2 regions of the Paenibacillus sp. MABNR03 genome follow, and region 2 is predicted to be linked to the other one. Evidence: predicted binding sites of a transcription regulator. Region 2 holds the regulator's gene; the other holds the start of a gene.

Region 1 (10,421 bases), on a different contig from region 2:
AAGATTGAATAGGTTGAGCAATAAGCCGGTGGAAAACTTTGGTCAGACGCCAATTTATTAAAAAACCTCCGTTTCTTCTCGAAACGAAGGTTTATCATCTTTGGTCGTTCAATCATATAAACTTGAATTCCCGAAACGCTACAGCATCATTCCTTACTTGGAAATAACCGTAACAACGATAGCCAAGATCATAAATCCTGCACCCAGTACAACGGTTGCACGTTGCAGGAAAAGATCCAATCCGCGCGCTTTCGTTTTACCGAAAAGATGTTCCGCACCACCGGAGATGGCACCCGCCAAACCAGCGCTTTTCCCGTGCTGCAGCAATACTACAGTGATTAGACCGATCGAGAAGACAACGAGCAGCAATTTCAAAGCAATATCCATTCTTTCCACCTCCTACCCATGTGGGCATAACATCTCACCATAAAAACAGTTACTTTAATTGTACCACAGCTATTAATGTGATACAAGTAGTGCCAACCTTCACATCACCCAATAATATCCACACAAATTCGCTACCAATATTGCGAATTAATGATTAGCGCCTAATAAAAAGAACAAGCCGGTTCCCCGGCTTGCCCTAGAGTCGTCAGAAGACAACTTATTTTTTGAGGTTGTAGAATCCTTTGAGACCATTGTATTGAGCCAGTTCACCCAGTTGATCCTCGATGCGGAGCAATTGGTTGTACTTCGCGATACGGTCTGTACGGGAAGGAGCACCTGTTTTGATTTGTCCTGCATTAGTCGCAACAGCGATGTCAGCGATTGTGCTGTCTTCGGACTCACCGGAACGGTGGGAGATTACAGCTGTGTATCCTGCACGTTTAGCCATTTCGATTGCATCGAATGTTTCAGTGAGTGTACCGATTTGGTTCACTTTGATCAGGATGGAGTTACCGATACCTTCTTCGATACCTTTAGCCAGACGCTCTGTGTTCGTTACGAACAGGTCGTCACCAACGAGTTGTACTTTGTCTCCCAATTTCTCTGTGAGCAATTTCCAGCCATCCCAGTCATCTTCGGACATACCGTCTTCGATGGTGATGATTGGGTATTTCTCAACCCATGAAGCCAGAAGGTCAACATACTCAGCGGAAGTGTAAGATTTACCTTCGCCAGCAAGTGTGTATTTACCATCTTTGTAGAACTCAGTGGAAGCTACGTCCATACCCAAGAATACATCAACGCCTGGTTTGTAACCTGCTTTTTCAATCGCTTCGATGATTGTCGTGATTGCTTCTTCGTTCGAACTAAGGTTCGGTGCGAAGCCGCCTTCGTCACCTACAGCTGTGTTCAAGCCTTTGGAGCTCAGTACGGATTTCAGGTTGTGGAAGATTTCTGCCCCTACGCGAAGAGCTTCTTTGAACGTTGGTGCTCCAACCGGGAGAACCATGAACTCTTGAACGTCGATGTTGTTGTCAGCATGCTCACCACCGTTGATGATGTTCATCATTGGTACTGGCAGTGCTTTAGCATTGAATCCGCCCAGGTAAACATAGAGTGGCAGGTCCAGAGCGTCAGCAGCTGCGCGAGCTACAGCCATGGATACAGCCAGGATTGCGTTAGCACCCAGTTTACCTTTGTTTGGCGTACCATCCAAAGCGATCATCATTTTGTCGATACCCAGTTGATCCAATGCGTCCATACCGATTACTTCTGGAGCGATTGTTTCGTTTACGTTTTTAACTGCTTGCAGAACGCCTTTACCCAGGTAGCGGGATTTGTCACCATCGCGAAGCTCAACAGCTTCGTGGGCACCAGTGGATGCACCGGATGGAACGATTGCGCGTCCGATTGCGCCGGACTCCAGGTATACTTCAACTTCTACTGTAGGGTTACCGCGGGAGTCGAGGACTTCGCGAGCGTACACGTCAGAAATAATAGTCATGAGTGATAATCTCCTTTTAATTTGAATTTATTTAAATTTGGGACCACTTGTGCTTGCCCTTATGCCCACTACGTCAGCAGAATCGTCTTCCGATCGCTGTTATTCCCTGATTCCTTTGAACTTATTTTAATAAGTTGAAATCATGTGATAAAGGCGAACACTTCGTTTCTTCAGACAATTTCTGCTTCCTTCGTTCGGGGGCAAACTCCAAACTTCCCACTTTGTATATGTGGCTGTGTAACTTATTTACGGGTAGCGATAACAGATGTACCTGTCATTTCTTCCGGTTTAGGCAATTGCATCAGGTCCAGAATCGTTGGCGCGATATCGGCCAGGATTCCACCTTCACGCAAGGTTACGTTAGAGTCTGTAACGATAAATGGAACCGGGTTCGTAGTATGAGCAGTGAACGGACGTCCTTGCTCATCGAATACCATATCCGCGTTACCATGGTCCGCTGTGATCAGTACAACGCCGCCTTTGGCAAGCACTGCGTCAACAACACGTCCCATGCACTCATCCGTCACTTCAACCGCCTTGATGGTAGGCTCCAGCATGCCGGAGTGTCCAACCATGTCCGGGTTGGCGAAGTTCAGAATGATCGCATCATGTTTGTCCGCTTCAATCTCGCGTACACACGCGTCAGCCACTTCATAAGCGCTCATCTCTGGTTGCAGGTCATATGTTGCAACTTTTGGCGAGTTGATCAGCACACGCGTTTCGCCCGGAAGCTCAACATCACGTCCGCCGCTGAAGAAGAAGGTAACGTGCGGGTATTTCTCGGTTTCAGCAATACGCAGCTGTTTTTTGTTGTTCTGTACCAGAACTTCACCCAGTGTATTGTCGAGGTTTTTAGGCGAGTAAGCCACATAACCTTCAACAGTTTCACTGAACAATGTCAGGCACACAAAGTGCAAGCCTTCTGGGAACTTCGGACCGCGGTCAAATCCACGGAAATCCTTGTTCGTGAATACTTGCGACAGCTGAATCGCACGGTCAGGACGGAAGTTCAGGAAGATAACGGAATCGCCGCTTTCCACCAAACCTACCGGCTCCCCATCCGCTTTAACGATAACCGTTGGCTCAACGAATTCGTCAAATACGGATTTTTCATACGATTCTTCAACCGCTCTGAGTGGATCGATATATTTTGGTCCATCACCATAAACGATAGCACGATATGATTTCTCAACACGTTCCCAACGTTTGTCACGGTCCATCGCGTAATAGCGACCTTGAACCGTTGCGATTTGTCCTACACCGACTTCCTCAATTTTGGCGATCAGCTTCTTCATGAAGTCTTTACCACTGTCTGGCATAACGTCACGGCCATCCAGGAAGGCATGAATATACACATCATTCATTTCTTCTTTTTTGGCCAGATCCAGCATGGCAAACAGGTGGTCGATGTGACTATGTACGCCGCCATCAGACAACAGACCGTAGAGGTGAAGCTTTTTACCGTTTTGCTTCGCTTCGCGTACAGCTTTGACAAGTGTTTCATTGTCGAAAAACTCACCGTCACGAATCGACTTGGAGATACGGGTCAAATCCTGGTATACGATCCGGCCAGCACCAATGTTCAGGTGACCTACCTCGGAGTTCCCCATTTGCCCTTCCGGCAAACCTACAGCTTCACCGCAAGCAGTGAGCGTTGTGTGTGGGAATTGGCTCATAAAGCGATCGTAATTCGGTTTTTTGGCTTGCGCTACTGCGTTGCCCTCCACCGTGTTACGAAGACCGAAGCCATCCATGATGATCAGTGCTACAGGTTTTGGAGCTGTCATTACTTCGCCCCCTCAACAAGCGCGATGAACGAAGCCGGCTGCAAGCTGGCACCGCCAACAAGAGCGCCGTCGATGTCGCTTTGTCCGAGGTATTCTGTTACGTTCTCTGGTTTAACACTGCCGCCGTATTGAATACGAACTGCATCAGCAACCTTCTCATCGTACAGATCCTTCACCAGGCTGCGGATGTAAGCAATAACTTCATTCGCATCTTGAGATGTGGAGGATTTACCTGTACCAATCGCCCAGATTGGTTCATAAGCGATAACCACTTGTGCTGCTTGATCTGCAGACAGACCTGCAAAAGCAGCTTCTGTTTGCACTTTGCATACATCTTTCGTTTGGTTCGCTTCGCGCTCTTCAAGCGTCTCACCAAGGCAAAAGATTGGAGTCAATCCGTGACGGAATGCTGCATGCAACTTTTTATTGACAGTCTCATCGGTTTCCGCAAAATATTGACGGCGCTCCGAGTGACCAATGATTACATAATCCACACCCAGGTCTTTCAACATTACGCCGCTGATTTCACCAGTGAATGCACCGTTGTCTTCAAAGTGAAGATTTTGAGCACCAATTTTGATGTTTGTGCCTTTCACAGCTTCTACCAATGTAGGCAGATTCGTAAACGGTGCACAGATTACAGTCTCCACGCCTTCAACTTCGGCTTTTCCTTTAACTTCCTGAATGAAGTCATTGGATTCGGAAACCGTTTTGAACATTTTCCAGTTACCTGCGATAATCGGTGTTCTCATGGTTTTCAACTCCTTCATGCTATAGCTTAAAACTTACTTGTCGTTCAATGCAACTACGCCTGGAAGCACTTTGCCTTCCATAAACTCGAGCGATGCACCGCCACCTGTAGAGATGTGGTCCATTTTGTCAGCCAGCTTGAATTTCTCAGCTGCTGCTGCGGAGTCACCACCACCAATTACGGTGTATGCTTCTGTCTCAGCACAAGCTTGAGCTACTGCGCGAGTACCGTGGGAGAAAGGTTCAATTTCGAATACGCCCATTGGTCCGTTCCATACTACGAGTTTGGAGTTTTTAACGACGTCAGCATAAATCTCACGTGTTTTAGGACCGATGTCGATACCTTCCCAATCCGCAGGAATGTCGCCAACTTCAACGATTTTGGTGTTTGCGTTAGCACTGAAGTCATCCGAAATGACGATATCTACTGGCAGGTAGAAGTTTTTACCCAGTTTTTTCGCTTTTTCGATGAAGCCCAGAGCTACATCCAGTTTGGACTCGTCCAACAAGGATTGTCCTACCTCGTGACCTTGAGCCTTCATGAATGTGTAGGACAAGCCGCCACCGATGATTACGTTGTCTGCAATGTTCAGCAGGTTGTCGATAACATCGATTTTGTCCTTAACTTTGGATCCGCCAATGATGGCTGTGAAAGGACGCTCAGGGTTGGAGATCGCTTTACCCAACACTTCAAGTTCTTTTTCCATCAAGAGACCGGATACCGCTGGCAGCAAGTGAGCAATGCCTTCTGTGGAAGCGTGTGCTCTGTGAGCTGCGCCGAATGCATCGTTAACGAAAACGTCAGCCAGTTCCGCAAATTGTTTTGCGAGTTCCGGATCATTTTTCTCTTCGCCTGCATGGAAACGAACGTTTTCAAGCAACAATACGTCACCGTTGTTCAGTTCAGCAACTTGAGCTTTAACAGCGTCACCAACGGAATCGTCAGCTTTGACAACTGTTTTACCAAGCAATTCAGACAAACGCTCAGCTGCTGGAGTCAAACGCAAGGATTCAACCACTTCGCCGTTAGGACGGCCCATGTGGCTTGCAAGAATGACTTTAGCGCCTTTTTCGATCAAGTAGTTGATCGTAGGAAGCGTTGCACGAATACGTTTGTCATCTGTAATTTTACCATCTTCGAGCGGCACATTGAAATCTACACGGACAAAAGCCCGTTTTCCTGTCAATTCGATATCGCGTACACTTTTTTTGTTCATCTGTATTTCCTCCGCACCCATGTATTTGGTGGACCAATCAAGGGCCCAAATCCCCTGTCAGTCCTGGTGTTTTTGAGAAATTTGCAAAAGGTTGATAGATAAAGAGCGGAAACAATAGCATCTGTTTCCGCTCTATGTTATTTCAGATATTACTTGATCATTTTTGCAAAGTGCTCCAAAGTGCGAACCAGTTGAGCAGTGTAGGACATTTCGTTGTCATACCAAGCTACAGTTTTAACCAGTTGTTGGTCGCCCACAGTCAGAACTTTAGTTTGAGTTGCATCAAACAGGGAACCGAAAGTGATACCTTGGATATCGGAAGATACGATTTCATCTTCAGTGTATCCGAAAGTTTGTGGATCGGAAGCTTCTTTCATTGCTGCGTTAACTTCTTCAGCAGTTACTTTTTGTCCAAGAACAGTTACGAGCTCAGTCAGGGAACCAGTAGCTACTGGTACACGTTGAGCTGCACCGTCGAGTTTACCTTGCAGTTCAGGGATAACCAAACCGATTGCTTTAGCAGCACCAGTTGTGTTAGGGATGATGTTTTCAGCCGCTGCGCGAGCACGACGGAAGTCACCTTTAGGGTGTGGAGCATCCAATGTGTTTTGGTCGCCAGTGTAAGCGTGAATTGTAGTCATCAAACCTTGAACGATTCCGAATTTGTCTTGCAGTGTTTTTGCCATTGGTGCCAGGCAGTTTGTTGTGCAAGATGCGCCGGAGATTACAGTTTCAGTACCGTCGAGGATTTCATGGTTTACGTTGTAAACGATGGTTTTCATGTCGCCAGTAGCTGGTGCGGAAATAACAACTTTCTTAGCTCCGCCTTTCAAGTGTTTCTCAGCTGCTTCTTTCGTTGTGAAGAAACCAGTACATTCCAGAACGATGTCTACGCCCAGGTCGCCCCAAGGAAGTTCTTCTGGGTTACGGTTAGCGAGTACTTTAACTTCTTTGCCGTTCACTTTGAAGAAGCCGTCGTGTACTTCAACATCGCCATCGAAGCGACCTTGAGTTGTATCATATTTAAGCAAATGAGCCAGCATTTTAGCGTCAGTCAAGTCGTTGATTGCTACTACTTCAATGCCCTCTACATTTTGAATGCGGCGGAATGCCAAGCGACCAATACGTCCAAAACCGTTAATACCTACTTTAATCATGAGTAAGTTCCTCCCAAGTTTTGATTTAATTTTTTTATGAAGCTTATATATTCAAGACAGACGGTGAAGTCCGTCAAGACAACAAGAGTTGTGGTAAAACAAAACCTATTCCATTTCGGCTACGATGACTTCGGCGGCAGCCTCATCAATAATCAGAATATCCTCCTGCCCGAATCGCAGTACGGAATGAATGGCAGCCGCCTTGCTTTTGCCGCCCGCAATCCCGATCACCACATCGGTCCGTTCAATATCCTGAAGTCGCATGCCCAGAGTGAGCATGGTATGTACCACTTCACCCTGATCGTTAAAATAATAACCGAAGGATTCAGATACGGCACCTTGCTCTTGAAGCTCTTCTACGATCTCCGTTGCAAGTTTGCGTCTTCGCGCCATCTCCACGGCATCACCGATCCCGTGAATCACGATTCGTGACTGTCTGATCAGCTGAAGAATCTCCTGGACACTAGGGTCCTGAATTAACGATTCATAGGCATGATCACTCAGCAAATCCGGTACATGCAGGAGTTTGTATTGCGCTCCTACCCGTTTTGCCATTGTCGACGCAATCGTATTGGCCTGAATCTCGAGGCTTTCTCCCAATCCACCGCGTGCCGGTACGAACCAGACACCTTTTAACGATGTTGGCGGAGTCAGCTGCTCTGCTACTTCTGCCGTTGTTGAACCGCCAGTAACGGCAACAACGTCGTTATCATTCATCACTTGACCAAGAGCCTTCGCTCCGGCTTTACCCAGTTCCCGTTTGGCAAATGGAGAAATGTCCGAATCGCCGGGAACGACAACTACCTTTTGCAGACCGTAGGCTTGCTTGATGCGTTCTTCCAGCTCGGATAATCCGAACAGCTCTTTGGCCACGGGCTCTAACTGCTGCAGCAAATCATGCCCAGCCTCGCTGATCTTCATTCCTGCACTGTCAATTTCAATAAGTCCCTGAGCCTTTAACAAATCGGTCTCAGCCCTCAGAACCCGCTCGGTCATCTGCATGGAATTGGCTAACGTTCTCCGCCCGATCACATCCGATAACATGATCTGGTGCAGAATCGTATACCTCTTCTTCAAGACATCCATGAGATCAGGCAGAAGCTGCTTTTGCACTTCTAAAATCGTTCGCATGCTTTCCACTCCCGCAAGCTTCTCGTTCCAAGCTTTCTTTCATGGCCCTAAAATGTCCCGGGTTAACTTTTTAAGTCCCACGTCTATTCTACCTAAAACTGACGCGACATGCAAGTGTTTCAAAAGCCTTATTTCACAACGACTTGGGCCCATTGTACGCGCTTATTTTCACAATCTCCAACTTCCACGACGCGGCAGCCCTCATGCATACCATATATAGAAGGAAACCGAAAATCTCATCTATATATCGCTTCTGAAGTCTTCAAGAACACGCTTCATGCAGCCTGTCCAAAACCTTTCTTAGCATTTACTTAAATGCTCTCTTTATCCATTCTTCCTCATCATGATCAAATTCGGGCTAATCCAAACCATGAGCGTAATCATCCTCTTGCAATTCAGTATCTCATGAGCTATAATCATTATTGCTGTCACATAAATGTGCGCCCGTGGTCCAATGGATATGACGTAGGCCTCCGAAGCCTGAGATCCAAGTTCGATTCTTGGCGGGCGCGCCATTCTTGATTAGCAGTTCATAACCCTTTTAACCAATGGAACCGTAAAGGTTTCTTTTTTTTCAAAGTTAGTTTGACTTTCTTTGACTTTTTGTTTGAAATTGTTTATGATGTGGGTAATACGGTAACAGTTTAAATAGATACACTATTCCATGAACATTTCCGAGGAGGTTTTTCACGTGAGTTATATTCCTATGGTCGTTGAACAGAGCAACCGCGGTGAGCGCGCCTATGACATCTATTCCAGATTGCTGAAGGATCGTATCATCTTCCTGGGCAGCGATGTAAATGACGTTGTTGCGAATGCCATCATGGCACAGATGTTGTTCCTCGCTGCGGAAGATCCGGAGAAAGACATTCATCTATACATCAACAGCCCAGGCGGATCGATTACAGCCGGTATGGCCATTTACGATACAATGCAATTTATCAAACCTGATGTATCTACCATCTGTGTAGGTATGGCAGCTTCCATGGGTGCATTCCTGTTGAACGCTGGTGCAAAAGGTAAACGTTTTGCCCTGCCAAACAGTGAGATCATGATTCACCAGCCGCTGGGCGGTGCTCAAGGTCAGGCTTCGGATATCGAAATCCGTGCCCGCCGCATCCTGAAAATGCGCGATACCCTGAACCGCATCATTGCTGAGCGCTCAGGCCAGCCACTGGAGCGTATTGAGAAAGATACAGACCGGGACTACTTTATGAGTGCTGCTGAAGCTGCCGATTACGGTATCATTGATAAAGTTATCGAAAACGTAGGCTCCCAAGGCATCTAAGCCGAAGCGGACATTTACGGAAGACATGGACAGACAATCAGCATGACCTGATTGACCTGAACATACGAAGAAGCGCCCCTTGTCAAGAACATGACGAGGGGCGCTCTTTTTATTTTATAAAGATAATTCCGTTGATCCTTAACTCATATTAGGCCATATAAGGTCTACAAAAGAGCTAGTCTGAGATTATTTCTCTGATGTCAAACCACTAAACGGCTCAGCACCTTTAGGAAGCAGCTCTTTGTACGTAAACGGGAACTCCGGGAAACCTTCTGCATAAGCGGTGTACTCATACAATTGGAAGAATACTACGACGCCTGTTGGCGTTACATAGAAGTCCTGATCTTTGTTCAATCCGTTATAGCCTTCGAGGTAGCCACCACGAGCCTTGAGCTGTTCGCCTACTTTTTTGCCAAGCGTCTCGCGCATTGCATTGTTGTTTTGCAGTACATCATCCAGGCTCAGTTCTTTACCAGTATCCAGTGCAAAGGTGTGACCTGTTCTTGTCGTCATACCATGTGCTCCGGCATAATCCTCGTAACGTTGAGTAACCAGTCCCAGCACACCATTTTCGTTATACGTCACCACATAAGTGCTTTCAAAAGCGTATGGGCGGTCTGCGGTTGCGGACCCGTATTCTGCAGTCTGCTTTTTGAAATCAGCCACAAATGTATCCACTTCGTCTTTCAACACTTTGTTGATTGCCGCTTCGGCTTCATCACTGGCAAGTCCACTTACCTGCGGGTACTGAATATCCACTTCAGCATTTTTGATGCTGACTTTAACTGTCGCTGCTTTTACTTTCACGCTGTTTTGTTCCACTTTGCTGAGTCCAAGTGTTTTGGTTTTACCATTCCAACTGCCTTGAACTCCCAAATAATCTCTCATAGCGGAAAAAGGAATATACAGGCGTCCCTTGATCAACTTCGCTTCAACATTGGGATAATAATTATTTACTCTTAATGTCGGCTCGCCATCAGCCAGACTAATTTTCATCGTGTTGTTCGCTGCAGTCAGTGAGTACTCTTTTGTTTTTGCGTTATATGTTAATGTTCCACCAGCCACATCCTTAACAGCTGTGAGGGATACCCACGTCGATCCACCTAGCAGAAGCCCTTTTTGTGTAAGGGTTTTGCCTGCTGACTTCAATGTCACGTCTGTAGATGCCGTTACTTTGGATGTTACCGAGGCTGCCTGCAC
Region 2 (10,421 bases):
GTGTCCAAGGCCATTACCGAATGCGGCTGCATTGAGCTGCACGCCACCAAGCAGAAATATGCCCCCGAGAGCGGTATCGCTCAAACCAAAGGCCTGCTGGAGACGCATGTGGAAGGTGAATTGTGTGAGAATTGCAAAGAGGTCATCAGCTCCGAACTGGGGAGGAACCTGTTTTATATGTCAGCTCTCTGCAATCTGCTGGATATCAACATGGAAGAAGTCGTGAATCACGAGTCACAGAAATGTTCGACGTTAGGGATGTTCAATTTGTCGTAATGAACTGCAACTTCGCTGTACAAAGATAGGTACTGTATAGATTTGAATAACAAAAAAAAGCACGTACACTCCTGAAGGAGAATGCGTGCTTTTTATTATGCATTTTTGGGGCATTGATGCGAATTAAAAGAATTCACCGATCGGAAGACCGGGAAGACTTCTCTTCCTTGCGCTTCTTCGCCCGGTTACGCGAGGCTGCCGTCCGCATATTATGCTTCATTCCATACAGGGCGTACAGCACCAGAGGAATGAAGATCAACTTCGACAACTGTTCCGGGAAAATGACAGCAACCGCCACAGCGAAAACGACCACCCAAGGTGCAATCCAGATCGCTTTTCGCGGCAGACCCACCTTTTTGAAATTCGGGTATTTAAGTGAACTTACCATCAAATAGGATAATAACAATGTGGCTATCATCATGCTAACCGGACCAATATCCTTGTTAAACAACGTTAGCGTTGCAAGCACACCTCCGGCTGCCGGAATGGGCAGACCCGTAAAATATCCGGGAATCCCAGGTCTTACGTTGAAACGTGCTAGTCGAATGGCTCCGCAGATGGGAAAGCTTGCTGTGGCTACCCAGGCGAGAACCGGAGAGGCATCCTGAAAGGATACCATAAACATAATGAGCGCCGGAGCTGCGCCAAACGAAACCATGTCGGACAGGGAGTCGAGCTCTTTGCCGAATTCACTCTGTGCATTAAGCGCACGCGCAACCCTGCCATCCAAACCGTCCAGCAGCATGGCAACGATCACCATAATGGCGGCCAGGCTGTAGTTCCCATCGATTGCAAGCAGTATCGCCATCATTCCAAGAAACAGATTACCCAAGGTAAAGAGGTTCGGAATGAATTTGGTTAACATCGTTGCTTCACCTCATCATCTTCAAGCCGTTATAGGCAAATCTATCCATGATCGCTCTGGATTACATTTGTCTGTCAATAAACATCTGCTCCTGCAGACGCTTCAGACCTTCCTTAATGGTCCGGGCACGTACCTCACCAATACCGTCTACTTCATCCAGCTCTTCAATCGTTGCCATAATCACATGAGGCAATTGTTCAAATTGATCCACCAGGTTATGGATAATGACATTTGGAAGACGTGGTATCTTATTCAATACCCGATATCCGCGTGGTGCAACCGAATCTTCCGAAGTGGCAGCCGACGATGGATAGCCGAGCAGACGAACGATATGATGTGCATCGAGCAACTCATCATCCGAAAGTCGTTTGAGGCCCACGATAATTTCGCGGATTTTCTCGTCACTGTCGTCCCGAGCATAGTCCTTGTAGAGCAACCACGCCTCTTCCTCCGTTGTTCCGACCAATTCTTCCATCTGCATGGAGATCAGCCGCCCCTCATTCCCAAGTTCATGGATGTAGCGCTTAATTTCCGTTTTGATGCGCATCACCATTTCGGTACGCTGAATCACATTCACTACCTCAGGGATGGTTACCAATTCCTCGAACTCGGAGGCGCTCAGATTCGTAAGGGATTGCGTCAGTACAGCTTTGTATTTCTCAAGCGTTTGGATCGCCTGATTCGCCTTCGTTAAAATAACTCCGATTTCCTTCAGCGAATATCTAAGCGTTCCCTGATACAAGGTAATAATATTCCGGCGCTGCGATATCGATACGACCAATTTACCCGTTTGCTTTGCTACCCGCTCTGCCGTCCGGTGACGGATCCCTGTCTCTGAGGAAGAGATGGACGAATCCGGGATCAACTGGGTATTGGCGTACAGAATACGCTTTAAATCCTCACTAAGAATAATGGCACCGTCCATCTTGGCGAGCTCATATAGATAGTTGGGGGAGAAATCACAATTAATTGAGAATCCCCCGTCAACGACTTCCATTACTTCAGGGCTGTATCCTACAACAAGCAGTGCCCCCGTCTTGGCGCGCAGCACGTTTTCCAGACCTTCGCGGAAAGGTGTACCTGGTGCGATCAGCCTCAACAAATCATTCATCTTATCCAGTTGGCTCGTATCCTTCATCTTGTTATGCCCCCTAATCTAAAGCAACCGCTAGTGCATCTGCCACGGTATTCACACCGATCAGTTGTATCCCGCGAGGATGTTTCCAGCCCTTTAAGCTTTTCTCCGGTAAAATGACTCGCTTGAAGCCCAGTTTCTCGGCTTCCTTCACACGTTGTTCAGCCCGTGATACGGCCCGAACCTCACCTGTCAAACCAATCTCGCCAAAAATAACGTCATCCGGCTTGGTCGGCACATCTCTCAAACTGGATGCAATGCTCACCGCAACCGCCAAATCTACTGCCGGTTCATCGAGCCGCACGCCTCCGGCTACATTCAGGTATGCGTCCTGTGTTTGCAAAAACATGCCCATCCGCTTCTCGAGAACCGCAATAATCAGGTTCAGCCTGTGATGGTCTATCCCTGTTGCCATACGGCGGGGAGATGGAAAATGAGTTGCCGAGATGAGTGCCTGCAGCTCAACCAGCATAGGCCTTGTGCCTTCCATACTGGCGACTACGGTAGAACCGGCTACACCTAGCGGACGTTCGGACAAAAAGAGTTCCGAAGGGTTGCCCACTTCGCGCAATCCATCCTCACCCATTTCGAAAATACCAATCTCATTGGTTGAGCCAAAACGGTTTTTCACCGCACGCAACAATCGATACGTATGATGTCGTTCTCCTTCAAAATAAAGAACACAATCCACCATATGTTCCAGCATCCGCGGACCGGCAATCGCCCCTTCTTTCGTAACATGCCCCACAAGGACGGTTGCAATGCCTCGCCCTTTGGCGATGCGCATAAACCGGGAAGTACATTCCCTTACCTGCGCTACACTGCCGGGTGCACTGGTGACTTCTGGCAGATATACCGTCTGAATGGAGTCGATGACAAGAAAATGCGGCTGGATCTGCTCCACCGCTTCCTCTACACGTTCCATATTTGTTTCACACAGCACATACAGTTCAGGAGAGAGCGCATCCAGACGGTCAGCCCGTAATTTGGTTTGCTTCACCGATTCCTCACCCGAAACATATAACACGCGCAAACCTGAATGGGTTAGAGCATGAGAAGTCTGCAACATCAGCGTTGACTTTCCGATTCCCGGATCTCCGCCCACCAGCACGAGAGAACCCGGAACAATTCCGCCGCCCAATACCCGGTTTAGCTCACCGATTCCAGTCTGCACACGCGGTTCCTGACCGCTATCTATATCTATGATGGGAAGGGGTTTATCTTTACTGTCAAAGAGGGGGGAATTTCTCCCTTGTGTTTTGACAACCGTTTCTGTTTCTTCCACCATGGAATTCCATGACTGACAACCCGGACATTTGCCATACCATTTGGGGGCTTCATAACCACATTCCGTACATTGAAACTTGGTTTTAACTTTGGCCACTTCAGCACTCCTAGGATTTATTTTATAACAGCATTTTGCATTTTTCGACGAATTTTGCCTAACTTCCTGACGTGCAGGGTTAATAAAAGTTTACCATTGTTTGAGATTTTTCGTAAAGGATTATCGTAAACTTTACACATGTTCCATGAACAGCAAAAAATCCTCCCCGGCCGAAGCCGGAAAGGATCATTTTCAATCATGTTAAAACTTTACTTACTTTGTTTCGATTTCTTCATTGGAAGGAACGACTGCGTCCTTTTTGGTTACAGAAAGCGCGCCATTCTCTTCATCGATTAACAATGAATCGCCTTTGGTCACCGTACCTGTGAGCAATTCCTCAGACAATTTGTCTTCAATATGCTTCTGGATCGCCCGACGAAGCGGACGGGCACCATACGCTGGATCGAAGCCGGCTTTGGCCAGGAAGGCCTTGGCGTTGTCGGTGAGTTCGAAGTCGACCTCGTATTCACGCAGTCGTTTGCGAAGCTCTTCGCTCATCAGTGTAACAATCTCAGCAATGTGTTTCTCTTCAAGAGAGTGGAACACGATAATTTCATCAATCCGGTTAAGGAACTCTGGACGGAAGCTTTTCTTCAGCTCATCCATGACCTTACCCTTCATGTTATCGTAATCCGCACCTGCATCCACAACAGCTGTGAAACCAAGTGTAGAGTTGCGTTTAATCGCTTCGGCACCCACGTTGGATGTCAGAATGATCAATGTGTTGCGGAAGTCCACGACACGACCTTTGGAGTCTGTCAGACGGCCATCCTCAAGCACTTGCAGCAGGATGTTGAACACTTCTGGATGTGCTTTTTCGATCTCGTCGAGCAGGACTACGGAATATGGTTTGCGACGAACCTTCTCTGTCAGCTGGCCGCCTTCTTCATATCCTACATATCCTGGAGGCGCTCCGACGAGTCTTGAAGTCGAATGCTTCTCACCATACTCGGACATATCGATCCGGATCACTGCATTCTCATCTCCGAACATGGCTTCTGCGAGTGCACGAGCCAGCTCGGTTTTACCTACCCCAGTAGGACCAAGGAAGATGAATGAACCCATTGGACGTTTCGGATCTTTCAATCCGGCACGTGCCCGACGAACCGCACGGCTGACCGATTTCACCGCTTCATCCTGACCGATGACACGTTCATGCAGGATGGACTCCAAGTTCATCAATCGTTGTGTCTCTTCTTCTTTCAGCTTGTTCACCGGAATTCCTGTCCAGTTGGCTACCACTTGTGCGATATCCTCAGGAGTCACTTCGGAATCCGTGCGACCTTGTTTTTCTTTCCATTGATTCTTCGTTACATCCAGCTCTTCACGGATTTTTTGTTCCGTATCACGCAGAGCTGCTGCTTTCTCGAACTCCTGACTTTGAACTGCTGCGTCTTTTTCCTTACGGATATCTTCCAGACGGCTTTCCAGTTGTTTCAGGTTTGGCGGGATGGTGTATGAGTTCAATCTTACTTTGGAACCCGCTTCATCAATCAGGTCAATCGCTTTGTCTGGCAGGAAACGGTCTGTGATGTAGCGATCAGACAATTTAACCGCCTGTACAATGGCTTCGTCTGTGATTTTTACGCGGTGATGTGCCTCGTAACGATCACGCAAACCGTGCAGGATTTGAATTGCTTCTTCCGGAGAAGGCTGATCTACTGTAATCGGTTGGAAACGACGCTCCAGCGCGGCATCCTTCTCGATATATTTGCGATATTCATCCAGTGTTGTTGCACCGATGCATTGCAGTTCTCCACGGGCCAGAGCCGGTTTCAGAATGTTCGAAGCATCAATGGCACCTTCTGCTCCGCCAGCACCGATCAGGGTATGCAATTCGTCGATAAAGAGTACAATGTTACCCGCTTGACGAATCTCATCCATGATTTTTTTCAAACGATCCTCAAATTCACCACGATACTTCGTTCCGGCAACAACCGAACCCATATCCAGGGTCATAACCCGTTTGTCGCGCAATGTTTCCGGAATTTCGTTAGCGATGATTTTCTGTGCAAGACCTTCGGCAATTGCCGTTTTACCTACACCTGGTTCACCGATCAATACCGGATTATTCTTGGTACGACGGCTCAGCACCTGAATGACACGTTCGATTTCCTTGCTGCGGCCGATCACCGGATCCAGGTTGTTTTCCTTCGCGTAAGCAGTAAGGTCACGTGCCAGACTGTCCAGAGTTGGCGTGCTTACGTTAGCAGGAGTTCCGTTATGGCTGGATACTGCCTCACTGCTGCCAAGCAATTGCAGCACTTGTTGACGTGCTTTGTTCAAGCTGATACCAAGGTTATTGAGCACACGTGCCGCAACACCCTCGCCTTCACGAATCAATCCGAGCAAAATGTGCTCTGTGCCTACATAGGTGTGACCCAATTTGCGAGCCTCATCCATAGACAATTCAATTACTTTTTTCGCACGAGGCGTATATGCAATGTTGGTAGGCTGCTCCTGGCCGCGGCCAATTAGCGTTTCTACTTCATCCTGAATTTTTTCCAATCCGAGTCCCAGGCCGATCAGTGCTTTGGCTGCAATGCCTTCGCCTTCACGAATGAGGCCGAGCAAAATGTGCTCAGTACCGATGTTATTATGACCGAGACGGACAGCTTCTTCCTGGGCGAGTGCGAGCACCTTCTGGGCCCGTTCCGTAAATCTTCCAAACATCATATCTCCTGCACCTCCATGGTTTTGGATAAAACGGGGCCTACTAACGATCCCGCCGTATTCTTCATATCATTTTTGTCTGCAGCCGTGCTGCGAATAAAATCATTCAGCATTTATGGAAATGCTCGTTATATAAAAGCCGCAGAAGCGGCATGAAACCTTAGGACAGTTCAATCCAAATGGAACTACTGGGATTGACTGGCTGAATTGATCGTATCACGAATCAACTGAGCCCGGTAGATGTCACGCTCATCCGTGCGCATATCTTCCCCGAATGTTTTCTGCAGGAAGCCTGGCTGGGTCATCACATTCAGCTCATTCATTATAGTGATGGACAAGCCATTCAACAAGCCCAGATCCACACCAAGGCGAACATCAGAGAGACGCTGTGCGGCTTCCTTGGAATCCATGATGGCTGCGTGCGACAAAATTCCATACGATCGCATCACTCTATCGGTAATCCGCAGTTTGGAGTCTGAAATTAACCGCTCTCTGGCAGTACGTTCATGCTCAATAATTTGCTGCACTACGCCGTGCAGATTGTCGATAACCTCTTGTTCCGTCTGTCCAAGCGTAATCTGATTGGAGATCTGGAAAAGGTTGCCCATCGCCTCGCTGCCTTCACCGTAGATTCCACGTACGGTTAACCCCACTTGAGAAACAGCGGTCAGAATACGTCCAATCTGCTGTGTCATCACCAGAGCGGGCAGATGCATCATAACAGATGCTCTCACACCTGTACCTACATTGGTAGGACAGCTGGTCAAGTATCCTCTGCGGTCATCAAAGGCATAATCCACATGCGCTTCAAAAGCATCATCTATGGCGGAAGCTTTCTCCCAGGCTTCTTTGACCTGGAACCCCGGATAGAGGCATTGGATACGAAGATGGTCTTCTTCATTTATCATAATACTGACGGATTCATCCTCACTGAGAATGACCGCACCATTTTTGGATTCATTCACAAGATTGGGGCTGATCAGATGTTTCTCCACCAGCACCCGCTTGTCGAGATCATCAATATCCATCAAATCCAAGGTGTGGAAATCTCCAAAGGCATGAACGTCATCATATTGAAGTACTTCGCTCAGCTTATTCAGCACTTCTTCCGATTGCTCATTGGAAGCCAGCATCGGAAACGGATAATGCTGCAGGTTGCGTGCGATCCGGACACGGCTGCTAATGACGATTTCGGAATCAGCCGCATCACTGCGCATCCAGTCGCTGAGCGCCTTCTCTGTAAAACGCAGATTAGGCATTACGCATCCCTCCTACTCATGGCAAACTTTACTCCTGGGCTATTTCTTTTTCAAGTTCCCTGATCTGATCACGAATCTGAGCCGCCTCTTCAAATTCCTCTTGGGCGATACTCTCCTGAAGATCACGTTTCAGGTCGGCAATCTGCCGTTTCACCTTGATGCGTCCCCCGGCACGTGCAGGAACTTTGCCTACATGGGTTGTGCTGCCGTGGACTCTTTTAAATAATGGATCCAACCGACTGTCAAAATATTTATAACAAGAACTGCAGCCGAACCGGCCGATTTTGCTAAACTGTGAGTAAGTCATGCCGCACTCTTCACAACGAAGGGCTTGAGCAGGGGGTGCCCCCGCATTCCCATTCTTGGGTTCAAAATCAAGCAACCCGGACAACAGATTATGAATGGAAAATCCTCCTGCTGTTCCAGGAATCATTTCTCCCTTTTCACGGGCACATGACTCACAAATATGGAATTCCGTCTTCTCTCCATTCACGATTTTCGTAAAGTGAAGTGTAGCCGGACGTTTGTCGCATTCTTGGCACAGCATTTATAGATGTACCTCCTTGATCCCGATAGTTTTCATTTACCGAGCAAAGATATTAACATCGCCTTCAACATTCTGGCACGAATTTGATCCCGGTAAGGAAGTTTGACCAATAAAATTTCTCTTGATACAGCTGCACGCATCAACCCGGCTTCCCGTTTACTTAGAAAACGCGCTTCTTCCAGTTGATAAATCAGGCCTTCGGCAGCTGTCTGTCCAATCTCATCCCCGATACTATGGTGCAAATGATTATGCAGAGCAGAGTGAGCCGGCAATTCAATCCGCTGAATGCGGACATAACCGCCACCGCCACGTTTGCTCTCGACCAGGTACCCTTTTTCAAGAGTAAAACGTGTGCTAATTACATAGTTGATCTGGGATGGTACGCATGAGAATTGATCTGCGAGATCATTGCGCTGAATTTCAACCATTCCTTCGGGACTTTCATGCAAAATACTCTTCAGATATTGTTCGATAATATCAGAGATATTACGCATCCACTCATCCTCCACTGTCTGAAACGTTAAGTCAATAAGGACCCACACGCCCCCACAGAGTACACCTTCTCAACCCATTTAACCAATTGGGGAAACAGCGAATCTTGAATTCCACTGGCTTATTCGGGAGAGCAAGGACGCACGAAGGTCCTTTGATATTGCCTCTTTCCGATGATTCTTTAGATGTGGCATTAAAGATGTGATCACCGGATTGTAGAAAGAAAGCTACGTAAGTATTAAACCTTCAGTTGACTTTGACTTTCTTTGACTTTATATACATTATAGCATATTTTGTGGTTTTGCCAAGTGGGGTCACTATTCATTTTTTACGATTTTACACGAAATATTCCCCGGACACAAAAAAACCTCTCCAAAACAGCCGGAGAAGTTCATTTGTCTTACTGTAGCGCGGTTTCTCTATAAAGGTTGAAAGGGGGCAGAATCGATGTTATCGACTTACATATAAGTGTCTGGAATGTACTTAGAAAAAATCAAGCAAATAGGTTTCCCGTTCAGGAATCGCGTGTTCCAGTGCACTAATTACTTCCGCAGGACCATCAATTCGGCCCATCCGTGCCATCTCTGCAGGTCTGCGATATCCCATAAGCATCGCTGTAAGTGCTTGGATGTCGACCTTAAGCGTCTGATCTTCCAAGACAGGTTCCGATGTTTTCCATATGGAAGCCGTACCATTCATCGCTACATTCAGCTGCCATACCCCCTCATTCCACGGTGCATGTGCATCTTCTACCTCAAGCTGAATCTGTAACGGAGAATCTTGATTTGCAAAAGGATACTGCGAAATGAACTGCTCCACACTAACGATTCTCGCCATAAAGTATGGGGAAATCTCCTGCTGAATCCGTGGATTATCCAGTTGAAAGGCCAGTGTATCGTTCGCAGGCGCTTTTAACGTCACCTCATCAATCATCGAATCATGATTGGCGATAAACGTCCACAACCCTTGTCTGGCCTCTTCATTTAGGTGCACCAACTCACCGATGGTAAATTTTCTTTCCTTGACCTCGTAGAGTACGTAGCCTTGAGGTAGTCCCGCCTCATCATAGTAAACAGCCCGCTGGCTCCCTTTCTTGGCAAAAACTGAATTTTCCCACCAGGCATCCTCTCGACTTAAGGTTCCGTTATAACGTTCTGCATACGTGTCATAAACCTTCTTCAGCACCGATAGCTCTGGATTACCCCGCCGAAGGGTGCCTAGAGTTGGCTTCTTCGCAGGTAATTGATCGGTGGACAGCTTATATTGCTTAAACTCTACGTAGGTCTCCCACCCATATTTCCGGTAAAAAGCAAACGAGAACGGATGCAGGAAGGAAATGCTCTGTTTATTCCGATTCATTTCTTCCAGTGCAAATTTAAGCAGCCCTGCTACCCAACCTTTTCGCCGGTATTCCGGCCAAGTTGCCACACCCGCTATACCTCCCATCGCAAATGATCGACCTTGTATATAGGTTTGAAAAGGAATGATCTGAAGTTTGGCTCCAACTTGGCCATCCTCATACACTCCCAACACATTGTGTGAGGCGAACTCCTCTCGGCGTTTTTCAATCTGTTCCTCGTTTAATACAAACTGAAAAGCGTACTCCGAAAGCGTCATACACGCTTCGAAATCATCAGTGGTTAGTTTGCGAATGTCCATGTCGTTCTGCACCCCGTTCTCTAGAATTGTAAGTGACTCAAAATCGTGTGCGGAAATGTGATGTATGTACTTCTATGAGTGTGTCAGAGGTGTGAAACAAAGTCAAATAAGAGATGCATGTGCATCTCCCG

The links. Region 2 encodes CtsR, which represses protease genes until heat stress. Its sites were predicted from a motif close to ATGGTCAATAAAGGTCAAACA; they were not measured.
Region 1: the regulator CtsR is predicted to act here: its motif matches at 8,516-8,536, upstream of clpP (ATP-dependent Clp endopeptidase proteolytic subunit ClpP).

What each region holds. Positions count from the first base shown of each region.
Region 1 covers NZ_JBCIYR010000008.1:104,251-114,671, forward strand. Annotated here, with positions in the region: gene secG (preprotein translocase subunit SecG) at 154-387, opposite strand; gene eno (phosphopyruvate hydratase) at 605-1,891, opposite strand; gene gpmI (2,3-bisphosphoglycerate-independent phosphoglycerate mutase) at 2,134-3,678, opposite strand; gene tpiA (triose-phosphate isomerase) at 3,678-4,430, opposite strand; gene AAIH57_RS26765 (phosphoglycerate kinase) at 4,464-5,645, opposite strand; gene gap (type I glyceraldehyde-3-phosphate dehydrogenase) at 5,795-6,802, opposite strand; gene AAIH57_RS26775 (sugar-binding transcriptional regulator) at 6,908-7,933, opposite strand; tRNA gene AAIH57_RS26780 (tRNA-Arg) at 8,374-8,448, shown strand; gene clpP (ATP-dependent Clp endopeptidase proteolytic subunit ClpP) at 8,625-9,221, shown strand; gene AAIH57_RS26790 (PdaC/SigV domain-containing protein) at 9,408-10,421, opposite strand, start outside.
Region 2 covers NZ_JBCIYR010000012.1:135-10,555, reverse strand. Annotated here, with positions in the region: gene AAIH57_RS28340 (DUF1573 domain-containing protein) at 1-276, shown strand, start outside; gene pssA (CDP-diacylglycerol--serine O-phosphatidyltransferase) at 410-1,141, opposite strand; gene disA (DNA integrity scanning diadenylate cyclase DisA) at 1,203-2,279, opposite strand; gene radA (DNA repair protein RadA) at 2,293-3,660, opposite strand; gene clpC (ATP-dependent protease ATP-binding subunit ClpC) at 3,874-6,336, opposite strand; gene AAIH57_RS28315 (protein arginine kinase) at 6,519-7,592, opposite strand; gene AAIH57_RS28310 (UvrB/UvrC motif-containing protein) at 7,621-8,139, opposite strand; gene AAIH57_RS28305 (CtsR family transcriptional regulator) at 8,172-8,633, opposite strand; gene AAIH57_RS28300 (GNAT family N-acetyltransferase) at 9,115-10,290, opposite strand.